Regions from separate parts of the Rheinheimera marina genome, predicted to be linked through region 3. Evidence: predicted binding sites of a transcription regulator. Region 3 holds the regulator's gene; each other region holds the start of a gene.
The links. Region 3 encodes sigma-54, which starts transcription at its own class of promoters, with help from an activator protein. Its sites were predicted from a motif close to TGGCANGNTNCNTGCTT; they were not measured.
Positions count from the first base shown of each region.

Region 1: the regulator sigma-54 is predicted to act here: its motif matches at 6,065-6,081, upstream of flgA (flagellar basal body P-ring formation chaperone FlgA).
Region 2: the regulator sigma-54 is predicted to act here: its motif matches at 3,882-3,898, upstream of ACFO3I_RS10720 (PspC domain-containing protein).

Region 1 is NZ_JBHSGB010000017.1:401,223-409,017, forward strand. It holds gene flgG (flagellar basal-body rod protein FlgG) at 1-336, opposite strand, end outside; gene ACFO3I_RS18205 (flagellar basal body rod protein FlgF) at 358-1,101, opposite strand; gene flgE (flagellar hook protein FlgE) at 1,226-2,569, opposite strand; gene ACFO3I_RS18215 (flagellar hook assembly protein FlgD) at 2,596-3,339, opposite strand; gene flgC (flagellar basal body rod protein FlgC) at 3,354-3,776, opposite strand; gene flgB (flagellar basal body rod protein FlgB) at 3,776-4,180, opposite strand; gene ACFO3I_RS18230 (CheR family methyltransferase) at 4,245-5,084, opposite strand; gene ACFO3I_RS18235 (chemotaxis protein CheV) at 5,092-6,021, opposite strand; gene flgA (flagellar basal body P-ring formation chaperone FlgA) at 6,180-6,863, shown strand; gene flgM (flagellar biosynthesis anti-sigma factor FlgM) at 6,938-7,279, shown strand; gene flgN (flagellar export chaperone FlgN) at 7,276-7,701, shown strand; gene ACFO3I_RS18255 (LPP20 family lipoprotein) at 7,731-7,795, opposite strand, start outside.
Region 2 is NZ_JBHSGB010000010.1:221,564-229,358, forward strand. It holds gene ACFO3I_RS10690 (chemotaxis protein CheX) at 1-191, opposite strand, end outside; gene ACFO3I_RS10695 (transcriptional repressor) at 369-818, opposite strand; gene ACFO3I_RS10700 (glycosyltransferase family 32 protein) at 935-1,792, shown strand; gene dusA (tRNA dihydrouridine(20/20a) synthase DusA) at 1,875-2,858, shown strand; gene ACFO3I_RS10710 (hypothetical protein) at 3,025-3,303, shown strand; gene ACFO3I_RS10715 (hypothetical protein) at 3,307-3,432, shown strand; gene ACFO3I_RS10720 (PspC domain-containing protein) at 3,982-4,188, shown strand; gene prmA (50S ribosomal protein L11 methyltransferase) at 4,235-5,113, opposite strand; gene accC (acetyl-CoA carboxylase biotin carboxylase subunit) at 5,212-6,555, opposite strand; gene accB (acetyl-CoA carboxylase biotin carboxyl carrier protein) at 6,570-7,019, opposite strand; gene aroQ (type II 3-dehydroquinate dehydratase) at 7,050-7,508, opposite strand; gene ACFO3I_RS10745 (protein-disulfide reductase DsbD) at 7,762-7,795, opposite strand, start outside.
Region 3 is NZ_JBHSGB010000010.1:27,313-35,107, reverse strand. It holds gene lptC (LPS export ABC transporter periplasmic protein LptC) at 1-446, shown strand, start outside; gene lptA (lipopolysaccharide transport periplasmic protein LptA) at 433-933, shown strand; gene lptB (LPS export ABC transporter ATP-binding protein) at 930-1,652, shown strand; gene ACFO3I_RS09795 (RNA polymerase factor sigma-54) at 1,699-3,183, shown strand; gene hpf (ribosome hibernation promoting factor) at 3,209-3,496, shown strand; gene ptsN (PTS IIA-like nitrogen regulatory protein PtsN) at 3,507-3,977, shown strand; gene rapZ (RNase adapter RapZ) at 3,974-4,831, shown strand; gene ACFO3I_RS09775 (HPr family phosphocarrier protein) at 4,821-5,096, shown strand; gene ACFO3I_RS09770 (Na+/H+ antiporter subunit G) at 5,105-5,446, opposite strand; gene ACFO3I_RS09765 (K+/H+ antiporter subunit F) at 5,456-5,725, opposite strand; gene ACFO3I_RS09760 (Na+/H+ antiporter subunit E) at 5,725-6,219, opposite strand; gene ACFO3I_RS09755 (monovalent cation/H+ antiporter subunit D) at 6,219-7,715, opposite strand; gene ACFO3I_RS09750 (Na+/H+ antiporter subunit C) at 7,712-7,795, opposite strand, start outside.

The sequences.
Region 1 (7,795 bases), on a different contig from region 3:
AATAGTGCCGTCAGGCATCAGAACTTCGAAAAAGCCATGGCCCTGGATCATCACATCCAGACTGTTGTCAGTGGTGATCATGTTGCCTTGACTGAAGCTCTTCTGGGTTGCCACTACTTTCGTACCAGCACCCAGCATCAGGCCGTTGGGCAGTTCTGAGTTTTGTGATGAACGCCCGCCTGGCTGATTCACGTTCTGATACAGCAAGTCTTCAAAGATAGCGCGGCTCTTTTTGAAACCCACAGTGCTGGCGTTGGCCAGGTTGTTGGAAATTACCGAAATATCACGTTGTTTGGCATCTAAGCCAGTCTTACTGATCCATAAAGCCGGATGCATAAAATCCTCCTGGGCTTAGCCCTAGATTATCCGCATAATCTGGTTATGTTGCCGATCCATTTCCTCGGCGGTTTTCATCATCTTCACCTGCACTTCAAACTGACGTTGCAGGCTAATCATTTGGGTCATTTCTCCGACCGCGTTGACGTTGCTGGTTTCCAGCGCGCCACTTTGAATGCTGACAGTTGCATTGGCTTCTGCCACTTCACCATCCTTGCGACGGAATAATCCGTCCAAACCTTTTTCAATATCGGCAAAGGCTGGACTGACCAATTTAATTCGGGCAACGGGTTCCATCACGTTTGCCGGTGCGCCCTGAGGCCGGACACTGATAGTGCCATCTTTGCCGATCTCCATTTTCTGCACCGGCAAAGGCAACTGGATCACACCTTGTTCACCAATCACTGGCAGACCACCTGCAGTCTGCAGCACGCCTGTGGCACTTAACTGCAGATTACCGTCTCTGCTGTAGGCTTCATTGCCATCAGCATCCTGGACGGCAAACCAGCCCTTACCTGTGAGGGCAATGTCCAGGTCCCGTTCTGTCATGGTGATAGCACCATCGTCAAAATTTTGACCTGGCCGCTCTGTCATCGAGAACACCCGGGTTGGTAAACCTTCACCAAACGCCTGCATGGCCCGGGCTTGCTCCAAATCAGCTTTAAACCCTGTGGTGCCTGTGTTGGCCAGGTTATTGGCTTTGATGCTGATGCCATGCATATTTTCTTTGGCACCACTCATCGCGATATAAAGTACACGGTCCATAGTGGATCTCCTGCTTGCTTAACTCTTACAAAGCAAGAGCAGTGCCACATTTGTAATGTTTTGTTTAGTAAGAAGTTTAAAAAGAAAAAGCCACGCGAAGGTGGCTTTTTTGACGCTCAAGCTATTAGCGGATCTGCAGTATGGTAGTTTGCAATGTGCTGTTCACTTCCAGCGCACGCGAGTTGGCCTGGAAGTTACGCTGGGCAGCAATCAGGTCAACCAGCTCGTTGGTCAGGTTAACGTTAGACTGCTCAAGGGCTGAGCTGTTAATTGCCCCAAAGGTGCCTGAGTTGGCTTCACCAGCTAATGCTTCACCAGAGGTCAGGCTCTCGTTCCATGAGGTGTTACCAATCTGGGTTAACCCCTGAGGGTTAGCAAACTTCACCATCGCCACCTGAGCCAGATACGTCTGATCGCCATTCGAATAAGACGCCATCACCTTGCCTGAGGCATCAATGTCTACGCTGGTCAGACGGCCTACAGTTGTACCATCCTGACTCATACTACCCACTTCAAACTTGGACGCATATTGAGTAGGCGATCGACTACCTGACTCATCACGAAACTGGATATTTAAATCACTGGTAAATTGAGCACCATTGGTCAGATAGCTGTTTGCAGGGTCATTCAAACCTGCGGCTGTTAAGACCACATTTGGAAATGGCGAAACCTCAGGCAAGCCATTTGCATCAAAATCTAAGGTCACAGGACCAATAGCTGCATTTGGTGCCAATGCACCGCCAGAAGCGGCTGCTGGTACCGCATCGTTATCATCCATCACCACATAAACCTGCCACTCATTGGTCGGGGCGGCTGGAGCTGCTGGGTCATTGCGCCGGAAGTACATTGTCAGCACATGAGGCTCACCCAAACTGTCGTAGATAGTGGTTGAAGTCGTCGCATTGTAAGAGGCTGAATCTGTTGGATCAAAAGGCACAGTCGGGTTGGTTTGACGGGCATCCAGGTTCATGGTCACATATACATTGCTGGAGGCTCTAGGCGCACCAGCGGTAGAAGGGATTTGAATTGGATAGGTTGTACTTAAACTGACTGACGTTGTATCCCCAGTCGCAGGGTCAACAGGGTAGCCTTGCAGAAAGTTACCATTGTTGTCGGTAATATAGCTGCTTTTATCCAGCTTAAATGCGCCAGCTCTGGTGTAACTTAATTCACGTGAACCAATTTCAGGAGACAAGGCAAAAAAGCCGTCTCCGGTGATCGCAAGGTCCAGCGAGTTATTGGTAAATTTCAGCGAGCCCTGAGAAAACTGCTGCGCCACTTTGGTCGTGGTAGCACCATCCCCCACTTTTGTCTTATTGGACGTAAATACAGACGCAGCATACACGTCGGCAAATTCCGCCCGCGACTCTTTGAAGCCTGTGGTATTGACGTTGGCAATGTTGTTCGCTGTTGTATCGATATCTTTTTGAGCTGCGGCAAGGCCGCTTAACGCGATATTAAAACTCATAATGTCACCTCAACTCTGGGTCCAAATTAGGTCGCAATTTCAATAATGTCAGACAGTTTTTTCTGTCCCTGGCCAAATACATTCAGCACGAGTCCTGTGGTGGTGCCATTGCCCAGGCTGACGCTGGACACCGGGGCGTAGACGCCGGTTTCAATGGCTTCATTCTTGCCGGCAATGGTCGCTTCAATAGAAATGGTGTAGGTACCGGCTTTTGCCAGTTCCATCACCGGGTTTCCTTTCTCATCCACTTTCGGGTCGCCATTTTCATCCACAGCTTGGGTGTCCGTGGTTCCATCCCAAGGCAATTGCAGTCGGCCTGCGTCCGCCGAAGGGATAGATACAGAACGCACTACAACGCCGTTTTCATCTTTAATTTTGACATTGACGTTGGTCGCCGCTGACGGGAAATTGGCGCTGGCAACCACTAAGTCGTCCTCACCGCTGTAGACCATGGTGTCGGATTCAACCAATACGTATTGACCGACCAGTGACGAAGCCTGCAGCGCCTGGCTGGAATTCATACTGGTGGCAAAATCAGCAAAGTTGGTATTCAGCTGCGCTATACCATCAGCCATCGTGAAGTTGGTCATCTGGGCAATCATTTGATCGTTTTCGACCGGCTTGGTCGGATCCTGATAAGCCAGCTGCTGGGTCAGCAAAGCGAAAAAGTCTGATTGGGTTAAAGCACCATTGCCATTGTCTGTGGTGGTGGTACTGGTATCGGTATTCCAATACAGATCGCTGATGCCGCTGTTGTTTACGCTACTCATGCTCTACTCCTTGCTTAGCGCTGACCTAACATCAAGGTACGACTGACCATTTGTTTAGCCGCATCCGCAACCTGCACATTGGCTTCATAGGAGCGGGATGCCGAAATCATGTCGGCCATCTCTTCCATAATGTTGACGTTTGGTTTGTAGATGTAACCTTTGTCATCAGCCATTGGGTGATGCGGTGCATACTCAACGTTTAGTGGCGCGTCCGATTCCACAATACCCACCACCTGCACTTTGGCCGTTCCTACCTCTTCGCCATTCAGCGCTTCTTCCAACGCAGTGGCAAACACTGGATGGCGGGCACGATAGGTTTCCCCTAAGCTGCTGCTGACGCTGTTGGCGTTGGCCATATTACTGGCCGTGGTATTTAACCGGACCTGCTGGGCAGCCATACCGCTGCCTGCAATATCAAAGACGTTGTACATGCTCATTATTGCTGTCCTCCGGTGATGGCTTTTTTCAGGCCATTGATCCGACTATTCAGAAAATTAAGTGTGGTCTGGTATTCCATGGCATTGCGAGTAAATGCATTACGCTCTTCATGGATATCCACTGAGTTGCCGTCACCAGTGTCCGTCTGGTTCGGCACCCTGTAAGCGGCTTCAGCACGGCGACTGGCGGTGGAAATTTCGAAATGGCGCGGATCCGTGCGGCCCAGTTCACCACTCTGTCGGGCTTTTGCCCCTTCTAAGGCGGACTGGAAATCTAAATCCCTGGCTTTGTAGCCAGGCGTGTCCGCATTGGCGATGTTTTCCGCCAATAAAGACGAGCGCTGGTCCCGGACCAATAAAGCATCCGGATGCACGCCAAAGGCATTTTCGAAACTGATGGCCATAGCTTTCTCACCTGCTGTTTCCACTGATGCAAAACAGTAAGCAAAACTCGGGCCAAGTGATGTGTCAGTTTTTCTTGCGGTAGATAATACCTGGATTACAACGCAGCATTTCGAAGTCGTTATTCAGACTGGATAATGACTCAGAGGCCCCAAGAAACAAGTAACCACGCGGGTTCAGCACTTGGGCAAACTGGCGGATAATTTTTGCTTTCACGTCCGGCGAAAAATAAATCAGTACGTTGCGGCAAAAAATAATATCGAAGCGTCCAAGCAAGGTGTAACTGTCGAGCAGGTTCAGGTGGCGGAAAGAAACGTTACGGCGAACGGCATCTTTTAGCCGCATCATGCCATGGCCGCTGTCTTCAAAAAACTTCGTGCGACGTTCAGGCGATAATCCACGAGACAGCGCCAGGCCATCGTACTCAGCGCGTTGGCAATGCTCCAGCATCGCATTGGAGATATCCGTGCCAAGTACTGTTACGCCGCCAGGAAAAGCGCCCGGCCGGGTTTGCTGATATTCCAGCGCGGTCATTGAGATGGAATATGGCTCCTGACCGGACGAGCTGGCCGCCGACCAGATTTTGACGCTTTTCTGTTCTTTTTCGAATTCAGGCAGAATTTGTTTCTTTAGCAGTTCATAAGGGTAGTTGTCACGGAACCACAAGGTTTCATTGGTCGTCATTGCGTCAATCACCGCAGAACGCAACTGGCGCTCAAATGGGCTCAGTGTTTTATTCAGCAGCTCAGACAAAGACGCCAGGCCGAAGCGCTGCATCAAAGGCGCCAGGCGGCTTTTCACCAGGTATTGTTTATTGTCGCCCAGTACGATACCGCATTGCTGCTCGAGGAAATCCCGGAATAAGCGGTACTCACTGTCCTGCAGATCTTTATTTGCTGCCTGCATAATGCCCCTAGTCTGTGTGCAACCACTTACGAACAGATTCAGCTAATTCATCTGGATTGAATTTAGCAATAAAGTCATCCGCCCCTACTTTCTGCACCATCTGCTGATTAAACACGCCACTGAGCGAGGTATGCAAAATCACATGCAGAGGTTTCAGACGGCTGTCGATGCGGATTTCAGCGGTAAGGGTATACCCATCCATTTCTGGCATTTCAATATCGGAAATCAGCAGTCCAACTTTTTCTGTGACTGAATTCTGACACTGGGCGGCAATGTCCTGCAGAAAAGTTAAGGCTTCACGGCCATTTTTCACCAGATGCATCTGGACGCCTAAGGATTCCAGCGCACGTTTCACCTGGTTGCGGGCGACCGCGGAATCATCAGCAATCAGAATAATACGATCCCCTAAATCGGCGCTGATGCTTTCAGTGACCACATGGCTGCTGATGGTGGTTGGCGACGGAGAGATTTCTTCAAGAATTTTTTCAACATCGATAATTTCGACCAGCTCATTGTCAATTTCGGTCACTGCAGTCAGGTAACTTTGCTTACCACTGGTCCCTTTCGGCGGTGGCATAATGGATTCCCAGTTCATGTTGATAATTCGATCAACTGAAGCAACCAAAAATCCCTGCACAGACCTGTTGTATTCCGCGATGATAATAAAGCAGTCTTTGGTATTCTCGATGGCACGCCCGCCAGTGGCCAGACTCAAATCAATCACGGATATGGTCTGGCCTCGAATATGGGCTATGCCTTTGACATACTTATTGCGTTTCGGGATAGCGGTCAGCGGAGGGCACTGCAGAACTTCCCTGACTTTGAATACATTGATGCCAAAACGCTGGCGGCCATTCAGTCGAAACATCAAAAGCTCCAACCGGTTTTGCCCAACCAGCTGTGTGCGTTGATTGACTGAATCCAGAATACCGGCCATAAAGCACTCCCAAAGGTCCGAAGATGAGTCGGAATAAACAATCAGGCCTGATTCTTGCTTTGAGGTATCAGAACTGGTGATTTTCCAGAAAAATGACTGAAAATTGACATACTTAAGTATGTTATAACCCTTTGCAGATAAAGCATAGCCGAAAGCCTATGAAAATGTACGATAATTTTTTCCGCCGCAGCGGCAAGCTGTTGCCGTTTTTACTGTTGTTTTCTCCGCTTGCACTGGCAGAAAACTACAGTCCGGCACAGCTCACCGAGCTTGCCAGACAATGGTTGCAAACGCAGACCAGCAGCTCGGACAAAATCGAAGTGACGCCGCTGGATAGCCGGCTTGGACTGAAGAGCTGTAGCCAGGAATTGCAGTGGAAACGAATTGGCAACGGCCAGACCTCCACCTTGCAGCTGAGTTGCGAATCACCCAGATGGCAGCTCTATTTGAGTGCCAAAATTGCGCAAACTGTTTTGGCGGTCAGCAGCAGGCAAAATATTTCTGCAGGTTCCGTGATTGCAGCCGATATGCTGGAACAAGCGGAAACTGAAGTCCGCTTGTCCAGAGGCGCATTGGTTAGCGACCCGGCCAGCATAGTCGGAGCCCGGGTGAAACGTAGTCTCTCTGCTGGTCAGGCGATTACACAACAAGATCTCTGCCTTGTATGTAAAGGGGATCTGGTTACAATAGTCAGCAGCCATGGCACACTAGAAGTTCAGACCCGCGGCATAGCGCAGCAAGATGCAATCCTGGGCCAACAAGTTGCAGTCACCAACAGACAAACGCAGAAAACGGTGTTCGCTGAAGTGGTGGCGGTTAAAAAAGTAGCAATAAAGTTGTAGAATGCCCTAAAGTTTTTAAAGTCGCCGCCGTTAAACCGTGTATGGAACCGGAGACCAGGTGATGAGGTATCGAAATGGCAATTAACGTAAACACAGGCTTGCCAGCTACGCCCCAAGTAAAGGCGGATAAGACTGAGCAACAAAACCTGCAAAAACAGCAGGTTGTACAGCAGCAGGCGACGCAACAGCAAGCGACAACAGGCGTTGCTACGCAGAAGCAGGATTCTGTGTCCCTGACGTCTCAGGCGCAGCAGTTCAGCAAGGCGTCGGATAAAGCGAAAAACAGTTCAGGTATCGACCAGGAAAAAGTCGACCGGATTAAGCAAGACATTGCCGACGGTAAATACAAAATCAATATTGAGCAGCTTGCACGACGCATTGTTCAGTTTGAGTCAGATTTTTTCGGTAAAAAATGAACGATACCATCCGTCACCTCCTTTCCAATCAACAGGAGCAACTCGAGTTGCTCCTGTCTCTTTTGAAAAAAGAATATTCTGTATTAAGTGAACGGCAGATTGACCAGCTGGAGCAGTTGCTGCCAGAGAAACAGCAATGTGCGGACAAAGTCGCAGAGCTGGACCAACAACTGAGCCAGGCAGATGAACTGTCGGACTTGAAAACTCAGAAGTGGTTTATTGAACAGGTTGCAGAGCTACAGCAACTGATGGGCGAATGCCAGCAACAAACGCGGGTAAATCAGCAAGTGGTGGAACAAAGCCAGCTGGTCATCGCGCGCCTTAAATCTGAATTATTGCAAAGCCGGGGCCGCTCAGGTTTAACCTACACGGCGAAAGGCAAACCAGCCATCAACGATAAGGGGCCAGGCATCAAAGCCTGACCCCATCCGCTCCGTTGTACTCGCTCAGTCTAGTAATACTTCACGTTTTTAATCCGTCGGGTTGGCTGACTGTTCAAATACAGTTCGTACACCT
Region 2 (7,795 bases), 190 kb from region 3:
GACTCTTCGAACGTCACTGAAAATGAGCCTTTGGTGGTGGGGCCAATCATACCTATTAAACCAGACACTTCACCGCGGGCCACTTCGTCTTTTTTCAGGCGAGGCTGACCTGGAACAATCTTGGTACTGGCCATAGTCGCCAGCACATTGACCAGCGAAGAAAGAAATGGGTTTACATACTCAACATTCATGTAATTTGCCTGTTCAGAACCGGACTTGTCTCTGGCTTCTCAGAAAGGTTAGGTCTGTCTCAATCAGAACTCAAGTCTAGCTTATTGTTTTGGTATGAAATTTTTCGCGTCAGTTTACAAAAAAATACGATACTGTTCACTAAAATAACGACTGACGCCAAGCAGCGTCAAGCATATTCAGCCGTTTGCCTCTTTTTTCAGGCAAAGTTGGCAAATACCATGGGCTTCTATAGTTTGCCGTTGAATTAAAAAGCCTTTTTCAGACGCCAGCCGATGGAACTCTTGCTGCAGTGGTGTGGAGTGCAATTCTTCCACATGGTTACAGCGATCGCAGATCAATAATTGCGCCGGGTGATGCTCTTCAAAATGATGACACAGCAAAAACGCATTGCTGGATTCAATCTTATGGATAAAGCCTTGTTCGGTCAGAAAGTCCAGTGCCCGGTAGATGGTCGCCGGTTTGGCGGCAGGTTCTGTTAATTTGAGCTGATCCAGCAATTCATAGGCACCAATACCACCATGAGTGCCTGCCAACAAACGGAACACCTTTTCGCGAATGCTGGTAAAACGGGCGCCATTCACTTCACAGATATGGCGGGCCCGGCTGACGAGAGACTCAATCGACATAACAGACTCCATAAAAACCTGTGGCAGTGTAACACAGATGACTGCTGATGCCAGAGCCCTGCTGCTGTGGGTTGCAGCGGCACTGTTCAGTAACACTTCATCACATCAAGTAAACAATGTTCACTCCTGGCCGCACGGCAGTTTTATACCATAGCGATGATGCAAAGGAGCGAATTATGGCTATTCCAAAGATTATTCATTATGTCTGGGTAGGTGACGGCGAAAAGCCTGAATTGGTCGAGCGCTGCATTGCCAGCTGGCGGCGTTATGCCCCGGACTACCAGTTGGTTGAATGGAATAACGAAAAATTTCACCAGACTGACAACCAGTATGCCCGTCAGGCTTTTGCCGCCAATAAGTGGGCCTTTGTTTCCGACTACCTGCGCCTCTATGCCCTGGCGACTCAGGGTGGTTTTTACCTGGATACCGACCTGGAACTGACCGGCGATCTGGAGCCATTCCGTCAACACCAGTTTGTTACAGGCTATGAGCGCTTTAAAAACCGCTACGCGCCGCTTACCGCCTTGATGGGCGCTGAAGCAGGGCATTCAATGATCAGCGATATGCTGGCTATGTACCAACAGCGTTCATTTATCCGCAGCGACGGCTCTTTTGATTTAACGCCCAATACCGGCTTGATTGCCCAACACTTTGCTCAAAAGTTTGGCCTGCAGCCACCTTATCAGGGCGCGAACCCGACGCAGCTGGAACCAGGCGCCGTCATTTACCCCAGCCATTACTTCTGCACTCCGGAAGCTGGCTTGCCAAACTATGCTATTCACCACTTCAATGGCTCCTGGTTTCCGGAATACGAGCGCAAGCCGCTGTTCAGTATGACTGGATACAGCCTGGCGTTATTGAAGCGGAACAAAGTCAGATCCGGTCAGCTGCCGTTACTGCACGGGGAGCATCTGGTGGCCTGCTGGCGATTGTTTAAGCGCTACAGTCTATTGCTGGCTAGTCAGCACAGCTGAAACTTTTGTGAAAATCGGCTAGAATCGCCGCCCTGCTGTCCCCATCGGGGCCGCAGTGATAGTGAATGATACGAGCCGACTGATGACCAATACACCAAAGCCCATTTCCCACCGTTTCTCCGTTGCACCCATGCTGGACTGGACAGACAAACATTGCCGTTATTTTCACCGGCTGTTGTCGCAGCATGCTGTGCTCTATACCGAGATGGTGACCACAGGTGCCATTATTTATGGCCAGGGAGATTACCTGGGTTTCAACGAAGAAGAGCACCCGTTGGTGGTGCAATTGGGTGGATCCGACCCGGCGGATATGGCGCGTTGTGCCAAATTGTCGGAGCAGCGTGGCTATGACGCCATTAATATCAATGTTGGTTGTCCGTCAGACCGGGTTCAGAACGGTATGTTTGGCGCCTGCCTGATGGCGAAACCGCAGCTGGTTGCCGACTGCGTGAAAGCCATGTCGGATGTGGTGGATATTCCGGTCACGGTGAAAAGCCGGATTGGCATTGACGAGCTCGACAGTTACCAGTTTCTGGTCGACTTTATCGGTACCATCAGTGAAGCCGGTTGTCAGCAGTTTATTGTGCATGCCCGTAAAGCCTGGCTTAGCGGGTTAAGCCCGAAAGAAAACCGCGAAATTCCACCACTGGATTACCCGCGTGTGTACCAGTTAAAGCAGGACTTTCCGCAGCTGGATATCAGTATTAATGGCGGTGTAAAAACGGTAGACGACTGTCTGACTCATTTGCAACATGTAGATGGGGTGATGGTAGGGCGTGAGGTTTACACCAACCCGTTATTGCTGGCAGAAATTGACCATGCGGTTTATCAAGACAGTCGGGCTATTCCATCACCACATGAAGTCGTAGAGCTGATGATCCCTTATATCGAGCGGCAAATGGCGCAAGGTGCGCGGTTCTGGCACATTGCCCGGCATATGTTGGGCCTGTTTCAGGGCGTACCAGGTGCCCGCTTATGGCGCCGTCATTTAAGTGAAGTGGGCCACTTGTCAGAGAGCGGACCGCAAGTGTTGCTGGATGCTTTGGCCAAAGTGCCGAACAGATAACTAAAAAGTGGTGAATTTCACCACTTTTTTTATGCCTCAGTTTTTCTATCGGTACGCAGTATTTTCAGTTATTTGTAAGTTGTTGTTTTTTAAGTGATTAAAATTATTTTCAGTTTGGCACAGCAATTGAAATACCTGATTGTCCTTAACCCAATGGAGAATCATGATGAAAACTTTAATTGCTGCTGCTGTATTGTCTGTTTCTGCTCTGGCTGCGCCAGCTCAGGCTACTCAAGTCGATTTAGCAACCTTCACCGACTTTAGCGTGAAAGCACTGACAGCCGATTTTATTGCCAGACAAATTACCGACATCAAATATTCAGTATTGATGCAAGCTGAACAAAGCCTGGCTGAGCTAACTGCGGCTGCTACGCCACAGCAAAACGAACAGCAGGTTAGTGAAAAAGCGCCGGTGGTCAAAATTATCGACCAAACCGGAGACTAATGGATGCTGATACTTACTGTCTGGTTGTTAGGGCTGTTTTTATTGCCAGTCGCCAGTGTCGGAGTGATCTCCTTGTTGTGGCACTGGCTCAGCCATCCGCTTAAACTTCCCTCGGTAACCCGGTCTTAGCAGTACCGGGTTTTTTATTGCCGCTTCTCCTCTAAACGTTCTGTTACGTCCTCTTCTGTTCTGCAGCAAGCTTCATCTTTAAAGGCCTTGATCAAGACGATTTCCTCGCGCAAAGTCCGCCGAACCTACTCAATTTAGCCCGTTTTTATTTTTGACTAAAAAGTGGTCAAATTTACTTTTGTTCGATATCTGGCCATGCATTTTTCAAAGCCGACACAGAATCACGTATTTGTAAGTTATTAAAATTAAACAAAAATAAATAATTATCAGATCTGGCACAAGAGTTGAATTGTATAGATATCAGTAAATTACTGATGACTAAACCGACTAACTTGAGGAGAGATAAAATGGAAATGGTTGCATTCGCTGTGGTGATGGCTTGGTTAAGTGTTGTGGCTGTTTGGGCTTACGACGAGTGTTAATAAGTTAACGACTGCAGGCAAATACGATGACATTGGTAATGCTTAACATTGCGGTCGTCTGGGCTCTGGCAGCTGTAATGTGGTATCTGGACCAGAAGGTCAGGCAACGGACCGGGGAGTAAGACAAATGAAAACAATCAATGATGGCTCGTGGTTTATCAACAAAGCACGCAGGAAAATTGCTGGGGTTTGTGCTGGTTTTGCCAGTTATTATGACCAACCTGTTTGGTTAGTCAGAGCTCTGGTAGTGCTGCTGGCGCTGTGTTTTCCAGTGGCTGTGCTGGTAGCTTATGTAGCGGCCGCGGTGTTTTTGCCGGCTCGCTGGGTAATTTAACATGATGTGCGGTACAGCAGGTGGCTGTGGCCACCTGCCAAATACATTAACGCTTGCGGGCTGTAAGCCGGATCCATTCTTCTTTTACCGCAACAGGGTCAAAGTCGAATTCAGCCTGATAGGCAGCAATCACTGACTCTGCCTGGCTTTCCAGAATACCGGATAATGCAAGTAAACCTCCGCTGCGTACATAAGCACTGATAATAGTGCTCAGTTCCGCCAAAGGCCCCGCCAGAATATTTGCCACCACCACATCAGCCTGCAGACTTGGCTGGTCTTTTGGTAAGTACAGCTCAATTTGTCCTGCAACACCATTGCGCTCAGCATTGGCTTTGCTGGCTTCGATGGCCTGAGGGTCGATATCAATACCAATCACCCGGGCAGCGCCCAGCTTCAGTGCGGCTATGCCTAAAATGCCGGAGCCGCAGCCAAAGTCGACCACAGTGCTCTGGCTTAAGTCCTGTGCGTCCAGCCATTCCATACAAAGCGCTGTTGTCGGGTGGGTGCCGGTACCAAAGGCCAGGCCCGGGTCCAGCATTACATTGACCGCAGCCGGGTCTGGAATATCACGCCAGCTTGGGCAGACCCACAGCCGTTTGCCAAACTGGATCGGGTGGAAGTTGTCCATCCATTCGCGTTCCCAGTCTTTGTCTTCCAACTGCTCCAGTTTGTACTGCACACCTTGTTTAAAAATGGCGGCTTGTTCCAGCTGGCGGATCACTTTGGGCATCGGGTGTTCAGCGTCAAACAGACCCACTACAACCGTATTGGTCCAGTACAGCACTTCACCAGGCATAGGTTCGTAAATCGGGGTGTCTGCAGCGTCAACAAAACTGACGGCCTGGGCTCCCCAGCTCATCAGCATGTCGCTGACCTGTTCAGCTTGTTTTTCTGTGCTGTGCACACGAAGTTGGATCCAAGGCATACAAAAACTCGTTCAGCGGTAAAAGCAGGGGGAGAATTGTAGCAATAAAAAAGGAGGCAGAGCATATTTTAATTCTGCTCTGCCCCCTGTGTGCCCTATTACTTCAGGCCGAGTTTATGTTCTAAATAGTGGATATTGGTGCCACCTTTATTGAAATTCTCGTCGTTCATAATCAGCTTATGCAGCTCGATATTGGTCTTGATACCACCGACCACCAGCTCGCTCAGTGCGTTGCGCATGCGGGCTAACGCAATGTCACGGTTCTCACCGTAGGTGATCAGCTTGCCGACCATTGAATCGTAGTTCGGCGGTACTGTGTAATCGGCGTAGATGTGTGAATCCCAACGCACACCGTTGCCACCTGGTGGGTGGAAGCGGGTGATGGTGCCAGGCGACGGGATAAAGGTCTTGGCATCTTCAGCGTTGATCCGGCATTCCACTGCGGCGCCGCGGATCACTACATCACTTTGTTTTAAACGCAGTTTCTCGCCGGCAGCAACACGCAGTTGCTCTTTGATCAGATCCACACCAGTGATCATTTCTGTCACCGGGTGTTCAACCTGAATACGGGTGTTCATTTCAATGAAGTAGAACTCGCCGTTTTCATACAGGAACTCGAAGGTACCCGCACCGCGGTAATTCAGATCAATACAGGCCTGCACACAACGGCCACCGATAAAGTCACGTTGCTGTTGGGTAATACCCGGAGCCGGCGCTTCTTCCACCACTTTCTGGTGGCGACGTTGCATAGAACAGTCACGTTCACCTAAGTGGATCGCATTGCCCTGGCCATCGGCCAGTACCTGAATTTCGATGTGACGTGGGTTTTCCAGGAATTTCTCCATATACACCATGTCATTGCCGAATGCGGCTTTGGCTTCTGCCTTGGTCATCTCAATAGACGACACCAGCTCTTCTTCGGCACGCACCACCCGCATACCACGGCCACCACCGCCACCCGCGGCTTTGACAATGATCGGGTAGCCAATGCGCTTCGCAATGGTTTTGTTGGTTTCCGGGTCGTCACCAACTGCACCGTCTGAACCTGGTACACAAGGCACACCAGCTTTCTTCATCGCTTCAATGGCAGATACCTTGTCACCCATCAGGCTGATGGATTCAGGGCGTGGGCCGATAAAAATCAGGCCACTTTCTTCCACTTGTTGCGCGAAGTCTGCACGCTCTGCCAGAAAGCCGTAGCCTGGGTGAATCGCTTGGGCGTTGGTCACTTCTGCGGCAGCAATCAATGCCGGAATGTTCAGGTAACTTTGTGGTGAAGGTGCTGGGCCGATGCAAATGGTTTCGTCGGCCAGCAACACGTGTTTCAGGTTGCGATCGACAGTCGAATGCACCGCCACCGTTTTAATACCGAGTTCTTTACAGGCGCGTAAGATACGCAGCGCTATTTCTCCCCGGTTGGCGATCAGGACTTTTTCTAGCATGAGACTGCCTTCTGTTATTCGATCACGAACAGTGGCTGGTCAAACTCAACCGGCTCGCCGTTTTCGACCAGGATTTGCGTCACAGTTCCCGCTTTGTCAGCCTGGATCTGGTTCATCATTTTCATTGCTTCAACGATACACAGGGTATCGCCGACTTTGACGCTCTGGCCTACTTCCACAAAAGATTTGGCTGTTGGAGAAGCGGCGCGGTAGAAGGTACCGACCATAGGTGAACGCATCTGATAACCAGTGATGGCTGGTTTTGCTGCTTCAGCCGGGGCTGCAGCGGCGGCTACAGGGGCTGCAACAGGGGCAGGAGCTGCAGCATATTGAACCGGAGCGTACTGCTGCACAGGGCCGTTGCGGCTGATACGAACGGACTCTTCACCTTCGGTGATTTCCAGTTCGTTAATACCTGATTCTTCCAGCAGTTCGATCAATTTTTTAATTTTTCTGATATCCATGACATGAGTGCCTGTAATAGTAGTGGATAGTTAAATGGTTGATTTTGTTGATAACTGCGATACAGCTGCTTGCAAAGCAAACTGGTAACCCATGGCGCCAAAACCACAGATCACCCCTTTGGCTATATCGGATAAATACGAATGCGCCCGGAAGGCTTCGCGGGCATGTACATTGGACAAATGCACTTCAATAAAAGGGATAGCGACACTGAGCAGCGCATCACGAAGTGCAATACTGGTATGAGTGAAAGCGCCCGGGTTGATCAGAATGTAATCCTGCTCGCCCATCGCCTGGTGAATTGCATCGATCAGCTCATGCTCGGCATTGGATTGCAGGTGGCACAACTCGACATTGACGCTGGCAGCCTGTTCTGTCAGTTGGCTGACAATCTGGGCCAGAGTCTGGGAACCATAGATCTGAGGCTCACGTTTTCCGAGCATGTTCAAATTTGGGCCATTGAGCAGCAAAATCTTTAATTTTGACGCCATAATACGCGAAGTTCCCCAAAAATTCTTATTGTGCAGTTTATCCTGCCAGAGTAGCTGTACAATTGCATCTTTTTTAAGCAGTGACCGGGTGGTCCTGCAGTTTTGCGCCTTATTATAGTGAAATCGTTGCAAATGGCAGCAAAATACTGGTCTTATCAGCAGAGCGGAACTTTTTTGGCTGGTTTTGGACGATGGCAGCTAAAAGAGCGCAAAGCCAGTACAGAACTGACTTTGCTTCAGACCAACACCCAGATTATTGGTTCAGTATTGCGGTTAAATGACGCTGA
Region 3 (7,795 bases):
AACCGGATTTCATTGCGACCAACATGACCCGTTTTGTGTATGACCAGGAAGGTCATTTGTCGGATTTAATCCGGGCGCAGCGAATGGAGCATTTTGAGCGCTTTGGCTTTATTCAGTTTGAATACCCCATTTACACCCTGTACCAGCAAAAAGCCGCCATGTGGCAAGTGACAAGTGAACAGGCCGTGCTTTATCCTGATGATAAACTGATCCTGGAACGCCGGGTCGAACTGCGCAGCATGTCGCCGGATTCCCTGTTTACCCGCATCGAAACGCCTGCGGTGGAGCTTTTGCTTGCTGACAACCAGCTGCAATCCACCGAACAAGTCCGCATCTTCGGACATGGCTTTCAGATTTCCGGCAAAGGCATGCAGGCTGATTTAAACCAGCAGTTGATTGAACTGAAACAGCACACAAAAACGGTGTATTACAATGAAGATAACTAAGGTTCTGGCCTTGCTGCTGTGCACGGCAGCACTGGCATCGCAGGCCGCTCAGGACGACTACAAAAAGGAAATCCAGGTCGGTTCTGACCGTCAGTTCGGTTCGCTGAAAGACAAAGTGATGACCTTTGTAGACAACGTCAAGGTGCAGCAAGGCAGCTTACTGATTGAAGCCGACAAACTGGAGGTGATTGCCACCGAGGGTAAAGGCAAAGAAGTCTTTATTGCCAGCGGTAACCCGGCACACTACTCACAAGAGTTTGAGCAAGGCAAAAAAATTATCGCCAAAGCCAAAGAAATCAAATACGACGTGGGCGCTGCCCTGCTGATCCTGATCGGTGAAGCCGAGCTGAGTCAGGCCGGAAGCATGGTTCAGGGCTCGGTCATTCGTTACAACCTGGTCAAACAGGAATTGGCCGCTGAAGCCGATGGCAAAAAATCAGAACGTGTGACGACCGTATTTACGCCGGAAGGAAAACAGGATCAATGAAGTTAATTGCCGCTCACCTGGCTAAAAGCTACAAAGGCCGCCAGGTAGTGAAAGACGTCAGCCTCGAAGTGAAAGCCGGTCAGATTGTCGGTTTGCTCGGGCCAAACGGCGCCGGAAAAACCACTACTTTTTATATGATTGTTGGCCTGGTCCCTTCTGACAAAGGCAGCATCACTCTGGATGGCAAAGACATCACCTTTGACCCTATCCATGCCCGCGCGCGTCTGGGCATTGGCTATCTGCCTCAGGAGAGCTCGATTTTCCGCAAACTGACGGTCTACGACAACTTGCTGGCCATTTTGCAGCACCGCAAAGACCTGACCGAAGAGCAACGGGAAGAAAAAGCCGACGCCTTGCTGGATGAGTTCCATATCGGCCATATCCGGAATAGCCTCGGCATGAGCTTGTCTGGTGGTGAACGCCGGAGGGTAGAAATTGCGCGGGCGTTGGCGGCAGACCCGGCTTTTATCCTGTTGGATGAACCTTTTGCTGGCGTTGATCCCATTTCAGTGTTAGATATAAAAAAAATCATCCAACATTTATGCCAACGTGGCATAGGAGTCCTGATCACCGACCATAACGTACGCGAAACCCTGGATGTGTGTGAGCTGGCCTATATCGTCAGCCACGGCGAACTGATTGCCGCCGGAACTCCGCAGGAAGTGCTGGCAAACCAGCAGGTACGGGATGTGTATTTAGGTGAACAATTCAGGCTGTAAGTAACAGATATCCGTTAATGGATTGCCCGGAGCAGATCGGAAGTACATGAAACCTTCTTTGCAACTTCGCATTGGCCAGCAACTTACGATGACGCCACAGCTGCAGCAGGCGATAAAACTGCTGCAGCTGTCCAGTATCGAATTGCAGCAGGAAATTCAGGAAGCGCTGGATGCGAACCCCCTGCTAGAGTCCGATGACGAATTTGAACAGTACCAGCCCCCAGCCAAAGATAATAACGGCGATGAATTTAATCAGGGCGCAGAATCATCTCAGACTGATGACAGTTTTGAGCCTGAAGTGCCAGACAGCAGTGAGGCCATGACCGAACAGAACATCGCTGAAGACCTACCGCTGGACAGCCACTGGGATGATTTAGTCAGTGCAGCGCCTGTCGCCAATAACAACTTCAATGGCGACGAAGACACGGTGTATCAGGGCGAAACCTCAGAGACCCTGCAGGATTATCTGCGTTGGCAAATGCAGTTGACGCCGTTTTCAGAAACTGATCGCACCATCGCCGAAATCATTATCGAAGCCATCGACGACAACGGCTTGCTAACCATTGATGTCGACGAGATCCTCGAAGCATTGGGCCAACCCGATGTCGAAGCTGACGAAGTTGAAGCCGTAATCAAGCGTATCCAGCTGTTTGACCCGGTCGGAGTGGGAGCCCGCAGTATTCAGGAGTGTTTGCTGGTGCAACTGCGCCAATTTGATCCGAATACGCCTTATCTGAAAGAAACCCAACAAATTATTCGGGATTACACCGACTTTTTAGCCAACCGTGATTTCCGTTCTTTGATGCGCGTGACTAAACTCAAAGAAGAGGAATTAAAAGAAGTGATGCGGCTGATCCACAGCCTGAACCCACGACCTGGGGCAGATGTGATCAGGCAAGAGCAAAGCTACATAGTTCCTGATGTGTCAGTCGCAAAAATCAAAGGACGCTGGGTGGTTGAACTAAATCCGGATGCAATGCCGAAAATTCGTATCAATGAGCAGTATGCGGCCATGTCACGGCAGGCGCGTAATGCATCGGATGGGCAGTTCATCCGTTCCCACCTGCAGGAAGCAAAGTGGTTTTTAAAAAGCCTGGAGAGTCGCAACGAAACCTTACTCAAAGTCGCCAACTGCATTGTTCAGCAGCAACAGGCTTTTTTTGAGCATGGCGAAGAAGCGATGAAACCCATGGTACTCAATGACGTTGCTGAAATGGTGAGCATGCATGAATCCACCATTTCACGGGTCACGACTCAAAAGTACATGCACACACCTCGAGGAATATTTGAACTTAAGTTCTTTTTCTCCAGTCATGTAAGTACAGAGAGCGGCGGTGAATGTTCATCCACCGCTATCCGCGCCTTTATTAAGAAATTGGTGGCGGCGGAAAATCCGGCCAAGCCGTTAAGTGACAGCCGGATGGCAGAAATCCTGTCTGAACAGGGCATCAACGTAGCGCGGCGTACTATCGCCAAGTACCGTGAAGCCATGTTTATTCCACCGTCTAATCAGCGCAAGAGCTTGATTTAAAAGCTCGCATAAGAAGGAAGAGTCTATGCAAATCAACTTAACTGGTCGTCATGTTGAAATCACTGAAGCATTAAGAGAGTACGTTGGCAGCAAATTTTCCAAGCTTGAAAGGCATTTTGATCATATTAACAATGTACATGTCGTGCTGAACGTGGAAAAATTAAAGCAGATTGCAGAGGCTAAATTACACCTCAATGGTGGTGAAGTGTTTGCGGTGTCGGAAGACGAAAATATGTACGCGGCGATTGACCAGCTTATCGATAAACTGGATCGCCAAGTGATTAAACATAAAGAGAAAATTTCTCGTCATTGATCCTAAACTTATGAACCTTAGCTCAATGTTATCGGAGGACTGCACTAAGAGTGCGGTCCTTTTTAACAGTAAAAAACGAATTTTGGAATACATTGCCGAACTGGCGCATCAGCATCTGCCTCAGATCCCTGAATACAGTATTCTGGAAGCCTTAATGACCCGGGAAAAACTCGGCTCTACAGGTATAGGCGGTGGTATCGCGATCCCACACGGCAAACTCAAAGATGTCAGCAGCCCGCTGCTGGTGTTTGTGGTGAGTCAGGATCCGATCCAGTTTGATGCGATCGACAATCAGGCGGTGGATATTTTCTGCGCCATTCTGATCCCGGAAAACCAATGCCAGACGCACTTGTCCACCCTGTCCGGTATAGCCCGAATGTTAAGCCAGAAAGATTTCACCAAAAAAATCCGTCACAGTCCGGATGATCAGGCACTGTATCAGTTACTTCTTTGCGGCGCGGAGCAGGTTCAGGACAAATGAAACTTTTAGTGGTCAGCGGACGATCAGGCTCAGGAAAATCAGTAGCGCTGCGGGTAATGGAAGACCTGGGGTATTATTGTGTTGATAATATTCCGGTGAATTTATTACCGACTCTGGCCACCTCCGTCATGGGCCAATACGAGAGGGTCGCCGTTAGTATTGACGTGCGTAACTTGCCGCAGAACCAGGATGAGCTGACCGATATTCTCTGTTACCTGCCGAATAAAGTTGACCTGACCATTTTGTACCTGGACGCCGATCACACCTGTCTGATTAAGCGTTTCAGTGAAACCCGCCGTTTGCATCCTTTGTCGCATCAGGCGATGTCACTGGATGAAGCCATCCAGCGCGAGCAGCAACTGCTGGATCCTATTTCCAGCCGGGCTGACCTCTACATAGACACCACAGAGCTCAATGTACATCAGCTGGCTGAACAACTTAGAGAACGAATTCTGGGCTTGAAAACCGGCCGTCTGGTGATCTTATTCGAGTCCTTTGGGTTTAAATACGGCATTCCAAAGGATGCAGATTACGTATTTGACGCGCGCTTTTTACCCAACCCACACTGGCAATCGGAGCTGAAAATACTGACAGGTCTGGACCAACCGGTGAAAGAATATCTGGCCGCCCAGTCCGACGTTGCCCGTTATATCTGGCAAATCAATCAATTTATTGCCACCTGGCTGCCGCAGCTGGAACGCAATAACCGCAGTTATCTGACCATTGCCATCGGCTGCACCGGCGGTCAGCACCGCTCTGTGTATATTGCCGAGGCGCTGGCAGAGAGTTATCGCTTACAACGCGATGATGTGCAAATTCGTCATCGGGAACTGGTGAGGCATCATGGACGATAAACTGAGGCAGACTGTCACTATCGTCAACCAACTGGGGTTACACGCCCGTGCAGCCACTAAACTGGTGCAGCTGTGTCGTCAGTTTGATGCCCGGATCGAACTGCAACAAGAGGGTAAAAATGCCGACGCCAGCAGTGTGTTGGCGTTATTGATGCTGGCCAGCAGCAAAGGCAAAACACTCGAAGTTTGCACCAGTGGCGCCCAGGCTGAAGCCGCCTTAAGCGCTGTCGTGTCCCTGATTGAAAACGGTTTTGACGAAAACTAAGCACCCGTTTAATCGGCCTTTAGCTTCGCCTGTTCTTTGCCTGAGGTTGCTTTCGCTGTTTTCAGCTGTTGATGCAAAGCCGCTTTAATCAGCATATGCGCTGTAATAGGCGCTGTAATAAATAAAAACAGCGCGATCAGTAACTGTTGCAAACTCAGCACCTGCTCCACCGCATTAAAATAAAGCAAAGACGCCAGCACCAGGCTGCCTAGCCCAAGTGTGGTCGCTTTGGTCGGTCCATGCAGCCGGGTATAAAAATCCGGCAACTTCACCAAGGCCACAGACCCCACTACCACAAAAAGCGAGCCTAACAGCGCCAGCATGGCTATCAGGTATTCAAGCACAGTCATCTGCTTCTCCTATTCGATAATATCGCCGCGTAACAAGAACTTGCAGACAGCCACTGTACTGACAAAGCCCAGCATCGCTATCAGCAGTGCCACTTCGAAATTAAGTCCCGAGCCCAGATAAATGCCATACAGCAACAATAAGGCAATGCTGTTGATATACATGGTATCCAGCGCCAGTAAGCGGTCGACATTGGAAGGGCCACGCACCACAGCGTATAAATTCAGCAACAAGGCAAAGCCAACCAGACAAAAGCAGAACTGCAACAGGGTCTGCAACATCAGAACATCTCCTTCAGTGGCTTTTCATAACGCTGTTTGATTAAGTCGATCAGTTCAGTTTCGGCACTGGCATCCAGCACATGCAGCAACAAGATGCGTTCACCGCTGTCTCGCTGAATCACATCAGCACTGACAGTGCCGGGGGTCAACGACACGGTGCCAGCAAGAATCGTCACAGCTAAATCATTCTCCAGCTCCAGCGGGAATACCACAAAACCTGGTCGCAGGTTTTTATTCGGCCCCAACACCAACCGCAGTACCTGCAAATTGGCCAATACAATGTCCCACAGCAATTGCAGCGCATAATGCAGTGCCAGGCCAGGCCGCTTTAATGCAGGTTGCACCAGACGAAAGCGCCGGCTCAGCAACGGAATACCCCAGGCCAGTAGCAACCCCACAACCAGATGCACCAGGGCCACACTGTTATTGAGCAGTAACCAGAGTACAAACAACATCAGACTGCGCACCGGAGTGGGCCATAACTGAGTCCACATCAAAGCTGCCCTCCCTGAATTAACTGCACTAACTGGGAAAATTGGCCAATGCCCTGTAAACACCATTCTGTTAAAGGCCCGGCGAACACACTCAGCAGCACACTGGCAGCTGTCAGCAGGATCACCGCCGATGCCCGCCGGGCACCTGCGAGCCGGCTGTCCTGGTTGCGGCCTGACACCTGCCAGAATAACACCACGCCAGAGCGACTCAGCGCCAGCAGCACCACAAAGCTGCTGAGTAGTATGGCGCCCCAATACAGCACCATTTGCCAACCAGGACTGACCGACTGCAGCAGCATCAGCTTGCCAATAAAACCTGAAAAAGGTGGCATACCGGTCGCGCTCAGCGCCAATACCGCAAAACTGCAACCTAATAACAACGGCTGGGTAACACGGCGTCCTGTCACCAAGCGGTCCGCTGCTTTACCACGTTGCTCGGCAATCAGATCGGCCAGTAAAAATAACGCTGCACAGGCAAAGGTGGAATGGACGGCATAGTAGAGCACCGCCTGCAATGCGCTTGGTGTGCCTAACGACAAACCAGCTATCATGGCCCCGACCGACAGCACCACCAGATAAGCCACCAGACGACGGAAATCTTCACTGGCAAGCACCGCCACAGCACCGACAACAATGGTCAGCAAGCCACCCCACCACAACAGGGATAAGGCCCAGCTGCTGATGTAATCGGCGTCAGCGAACACCTGCAAAAACACCCGCAGCACACTGAAAATGCCCACCTTGGTCATCACGGCAAAAAGCGCAGCTACAGCAGGAGACGCCGAAGCGTACGCACTGCCGAGCCAAAAATGCAGCGGCATCATGGCGGCTTTCAGACCAAACACCAGCAGTAACAATGCGGCAGCCCCCTGCATCAGCAACTGCTGACTGGCGCTTAAATGCTGCAGCCGCACCGCAAGGTCGAGCATATTCAGGCTGCCAGCGGCGCCATAAATCAACGCCAGCGCAAACAGGAACAATGCAGAACCCAGTAAATTCAGTACCACGTAGTGCACAGCAGCCTTGGTTTTGGCTTTACCGCCACCGTGGATCAGCAACGAATAGGAGGCGATCAACAACACTTCAAAAAAGACAAAGAGGTTAAACAGGTCGGCAGTTAAAAAAGCGCCATTAATGCCCATTAACTGAAAGTGAAACAGGCTGTGGAAAAAAGGCCCCTGCTCATCGTCACCGGCGTTGGCATACAGCAAAGCAGCCAGACCCAAGACTGCAGTCAGCATCAGCATCAGCACTGAGACTTTATCCAGCAGCAGACTGATACCAAAAGGAGCCGGCCAGTTACCCAACTGGTACAACTGGCTTTGGCCACCCGCGCTTTGCTGCCATAACACCAGACTAATCAGCAACAACCCCAGAGTGCCAACGAAGCTTAGCATCCGGCGATATCGGGTCACGGTATCAAAAGGCGGCAGCAGGCAACACAAGGCCACCAGCAAAGGCCAGACAACAGGCAAAACTATCCAGTGATTGGTCACGACTGCCCTCCCCGGTTTTGCGGCTGATCTGGCAGTTTGCCGTCCACATGGTCATTGCCTAAATCAGCACGGGCCCGTAT